Regions from separate parts of the Brevibacillus sp. MER 51 genome, predicted to be linked through region 2. Evidence: a T-box and tRNA genes for the amino acid it is inferred to sense, from the RefSeq annotation. Region 2 holds a T-box; the other holds one or more tRNA genes.
What was found. The T-box of region 2 lies ahead of leuS (leucine--tRNA ligase). A T-box ahead of a tRNA ligase gene usually reads a tRNA of that ligase, here a tRNA-Leu.
Positions count from the first base shown of each region.

Region 1: it encodes a tRNA-Leu, which carries the amino acid that the T-box ahead of leuS (leucine--tRNA ligase) is inferred to sense. The anticodon was not compared.

Region 1 covers NZ_JAMAUS010000013.1:689-3,066, forward strand. The annotation lists tRNA gene M3630_RS23490 (tRNA-Asp) at 78-154, shown strand; tRNA gene M3630_RS23495 (tRNA-Thr) at 255-330, shown strand; tRNA gene M3630_RS23500 (tRNA-Tyr) at 338-422, shown strand; tRNA gene M3630_RS23505 (tRNA-Lys) at 431-506, shown strand; tRNA gene M3630_RS23510 (tRNA-Leu) at 572-658, shown strand; tRNA gene M3630_RS23515 (tRNA-Gly) at 678-753, shown strand; tRNA gene M3630_RS23520 (tRNA-Arg) at 760-833, shown strand; tRNA gene M3630_RS23525 (tRNA-Pro) at 868-944, shown strand; tRNA gene M3630_RS23530 (tRNA-Leu) at 970-1,057, shown strand; tRNA gene M3630_RS23535 (tRNA-Gly) at 1,072-1,145, shown strand; gene M3630_RS23540 (sensor histidine kinase) at 1,437-2,378, opposite strand, start outside.
Region 2 covers NZ_JAMAUS010000002.1:92,086-94,463, reverse strand. The annotation lists gene rsfS (ribosome silencing factor) at 1-111, shown strand, start outside; gene M3630_RS04590 (class I SAM-dependent DNA methyltransferase) at 118-867, shown strand; T-box leader at 907-1,151, shown strand; gene leuS (leucine--tRNA ligase) at 1,326-2,378, shown strand, end outside.

The DNA of each region.
Region 1 (2,378 bases), on a different contig from region 2:
AATTTTCTACTTGCTCTACGTCGAGTAATCTTCTTGATCAAGTAGGATCGGAGTACCCAGTGGGTGCAACCAAATATGGAGCTGTGGTGAAGTTGGAGTTCACGCCGGTCTGTCACACCGGAGGTCGCGGGTTCGAGTCCCGTCAGCTCCGCCATCTTTCTTAATGAGATGGCATAGTTCATGAACATGAAAAAGGTTTAACGGAATAAAAAAACGTTGATTTTTCATGAAAGATATGCCATAATTAAAGATATGCCGGTATAGCTCAATTGGTAGAGCACCTGACTTGTAATCAGGGGGTTGTGGGTTCAAGTCCTATTGCCGGCACCATGAAATTGGGGAGATAGTGAAGTGGCTAAACACGGCAGACTGTAAATCTGCTCCCTCCGGGTTCGGCGGTTCGAATCCGTCTCTCCCCACCATTTTTCATGAGCCATTAGCTCAGTTGGTAGAGCATCTGACTTTTAATCAGAGGGTCGAAGGTTCGAGTCCTTCATGGCTCACCAGTTTTCATAAACCCGAAAAGTGAAAGTCAGCTTGTTAACACCTCTGACTACTTGGATGGGAAAATGCGGTCGTGGCGGAATTGGCAGACGCGCTAGATTCAGGTTCTAGTGGTGGCAACACCGTGGAGGTTCAAGTCCTCTCGACCGCACCAATCAACTTCTTCTTATAATGCGGACGTAGCTCAATTGGTAGAGCGTCGCCTTGCCAAGGCGAAGGTCGAGGGTTCGAGACCCTTCGTCCGCTCCATAACATGTGCCCTTAGCTCAGCTGGATAGAGCGTTTGACTACGAATCAAAAGGTCGGGAGTTCGAATCTCTCAGGGCACGCTTCTTTACTACAAAAGTGAAGATGATAATTTGTCGGGAAGTAGCTCAGCTTGGTAGAGTACTTGGCTTGGGACCAAGGGGTCGCAGGTTCGAATCCTGTCTTCCCGACCATGATTTGCCCACGTTTTACAGGTTTGCCGGGGTGGCGGAATGGGCAGACGCAACAGACTTAAAATCTGTCGGGAGTTTCTCCCGTACCGGTTCAAGTCCGGTCCTCGGCACCAGCATCTATTTTGATGCGGGTGTAGTTCAATGGTAGAACTCCAGCCTTCCAAGCTGGTCGCGTGGGTTCGATTCCCATCACCCGCTCCATACATAAAGCAGAGAGCCAATAGGTTCTCTGTTTTTTTGCGTCTAGGAAAGCAGGCCTATTTTTACTTGAGGCAAAAGTATGAAGGCTTATCCAACAGTTGAATAGATAAGCCTTTGTTCAATACAGGTATAAAAGTTTGTCGAAAGCTGTCTGACGTTTTCTATGGTAGCAACATATGTTTTCGTGTACAGTAAAACTAAGATCGCTTACCGATGAAGTTGGTAACGGATCTCTTGCCTTGCCTCCTGCATTGTCAGGGGGCTTTTTTGCGTGGTTCAAAAAAGAGCGACCTAGAGAGCTTCCATTCGCGGACCAACTTCCTGGGCATTTGCAATCGGCAGAGAAACGATAAAGCGTGTGCGTTTTTCATTGGAATCACAATGGATCGTGCCCTGATGCTTTTCGATAATATTTTTGCAGATGGACAAGCCAATACCCGTCCCATTTTGTTTAGTCGTAAAGAATGGTTGGAAAAGATTCTCGACGATCTCGGGTGGAATCCTTTCGCCGTTGTTTTCCACACTCAAATAGAGCCATCCATCAGAAGAAGTGGAAATGACATGAATATACTTGTCTGTGCGATTTTGCACGGCGTCAATGGCATTGTTTAATAGATTGACGACAACTTGCTTCAAGCCTTCTTCATAACATGCGAGTAAGCAGGGGTGGATTTGTTTTTCAAAACGTATGTTTTCTCCCACGAGGCGAGGGGTAATCAGCATCTCTACTTCTTCAAGCAGTTCTTCTACTTGAACGGTTTTAAAAATTTCATCGAGAATTGGTTTTTTGGAAAAGCTGAGGAATCCGGTCAGTTGCCGATGTAAATTCTCAAACTCATGCATGACGACTTGGATATACGTCTGAAGCTGGGCCTGTTCCCGTGTAGACTCGCCGATCAGCTTTAGGAACCCTTCAATGGCGCACAATGGATTGCGCAGCTCATGAGCCATATTGGCGGCAATTTTTCCGAGCATGGTCAGTTTGTCGTTATGCAAATAGGAGATCGTTTCTTCCTTCTGGACGAGCTCTTTATTCATCATTTGTTCAAAGTGATAGACAGCCCAGAAGACACTTTCATCCATGGCCTTACCCAGTTGGCTTTCCAAATAGTGCATTTCTTGTGAAGAGAGGGACCATCTCTGTAATTCTGGTTGGAGAACCCGCCAGAATACATTCCGGTACAATTGATATGTGCGCAAAATGGAGGAGAAGGGGAATTCCTGAGAACGAAG
Region 2 (2,378 bases):
GATCTGGGCGATATCGTCATTCATGTTTTCCATCGCGAAGATCGCGAGTTTTACAATCTGGAGCGCCTGTGGAAGGACGCAGAGGAAGTTTCCTTCAGCGAGCAAGGGTAAGGTCAGATGGCATACGCACACATGGCCGCTGTATATGACAGGCTGATGGCGGATACTCCTTATGACCAGTGGCTCGACTGGGTCGAGCGTCATTGGGCAAAGGGAGAGAAGCCTGTGCGGGTCATTGATCTTGGCTGTGGGACGGGCACGATTGCGATCCCACTCGCCAAGCGGGGATACCGCGTTACTGGAGTGGATCTCTCTACAGAAATGCTTGCGATTGCCTATGACAAAATGAGGCAGGAGCAAGTGGATGTAGCGTGGGTGGAGCAGGATATGCGGGAGCTGTCCTTGCCGGAAGCGGATGCGGTCATCTCCTTGTGTGATTCATTGAGCTATCTTACAGAGGAAGCGGATGTGCAGGAAACGTTCAAGCGCGTTTTCGCTCATCTCGCGCCTGGTGGGAGCTTTCTGTTTGATGTGCACAGTCCGTACAAGATGCTGCACATTTTCGGAGACGAGACGTTCACACATGTAGAAGATGAAGTTTCGTACATTTGGCAATGTTTTTGCGACCCACTGCGTTTGGAGGTAGAGCATCAGTTAACGTTTTTCATTCGTCAGCCAAACGGATTGTACGAGCGGATGGAAGAAGAGCATTGGCAACGGGCTTATCAGCCTGTCCAACTGATGCGCTGGCTGACAGATGCCGGCTTCACAGACATCGTCATCACTGCTGATTACTCGGATATGCCGCCACAAGAAGCGAGTGAGCGCCTATTTTTCTCAGCCCGCAAGCCGAAAAGTTTGACATGATTGGTTCGGATTGACTATAATGGCGTTATAACTACAGATTTCGACGCGTTTAAGAGGAATAGTAGGTATAGGATTCGAGCACTCACAGAGAGTTGACGGATGGTGCAAGTCAACCCGAATCTATCTGAACTCACCTCCCAGCACTTGCCCCCAAGGTCATTTACGCCATGATTGTGTAAGGGTGAGCGGCTTATCCCCGATACGGATGAAACAAGTGGGTGAATGCTTGTCATTTGCCAATCTGGGTGGTACCGCGGGAATGTAAACAACCTCTCGTCCCTTTCGCAAGAGCGATCTGGGATGTGAGGTTTTTTTATAATATCGGAAAGTATATTATTCTTTGGGTTTCTTCCCGATATTACGGAAAACATTCCGCTCATACGCGATCGCTCAACCTTGAGCAATCCTCGATAGAGGTTTTCTTATTTTCACCTATTTTAAGATGGGAGTGCTTTACCATGGTATTCAGTCATCAAAATGTCGAAAAGAAGTGGCAGCAATATTGGGAGCAGAACAAGACCTTCAAAACCTCCGAGGATGAAGGCAAGAAAAAGTTTTACGCACTCGACATGTTCCCGTATCCATCTGGAGCTGGCCTGCACGTAGGACATCCAGAGGGCTATACGGCTACTGATATTTTGTCCCGCATGAAGCGGATGCAAGGATATAACGTTCTCCATCCAATGGGCTGGGATGCGTTTGGTTTGCCAGCGGAGCAATACGCGCTCGATACAGGAAACGATCCGGCGGAATTCACCGAGCACAATATTAACACCTTCCGCCGCCAAATTAAGTCGCTCGGATTTTCCTACGACTGGGATCGCGAAATCAATACGACCGATCCGAACTACTACAAGTGGACACAGTGGATTTTTACGAAGCTGTATGAGCACGGCTTGGCTTATATTGACGAAGTAGCTGTAAACTGGTGCCCTGCTTTGGGAACGGTTTTGGCAAACGAAGAAGTCATTGACGGAAAAAGTGAGCGTGGCGGACACCCAGTAGAACGCCGCCCAATGAAGCAATGGGTCCTGAAAATTACTGCATATGCGGAAAGACTGCTCGCTGACCTGGATGAACTGGATTGGCCAGAGAGCATCAAGGAAATGCAACGCAACTGGATCGGTCGTTCTGAAGGGGCAGAAGTAACCTTTGGTATCGAAGGTCATGACGAAACCTTTACCGTCTTTACGACTCGTCCAGACACTCTCTACGGAGCAACTTATGCGGTACTGGCTCCTGAGCACAAGCTGGTTGAGCAAATTACCGTACCAGCTCAAAAAGAAGCAGTGGACGCGTACCTGGATCAAGCGAAACGCAAGAGCGATCTGGAGCGTACTGATCTGGCGAAAGAAAAGACAGGAGTATTTACCGGAGCGTATGCGATCAACCCGGTTAACGGCGAGCGTCTGCCAATCTGGATTGCAGATTACGTGCTGATCAGCTACGGAACAGGCTCCATCATGGCCGTTCCAGCGCACGATGAACGCGATTATGAGTTCGCGAAAACA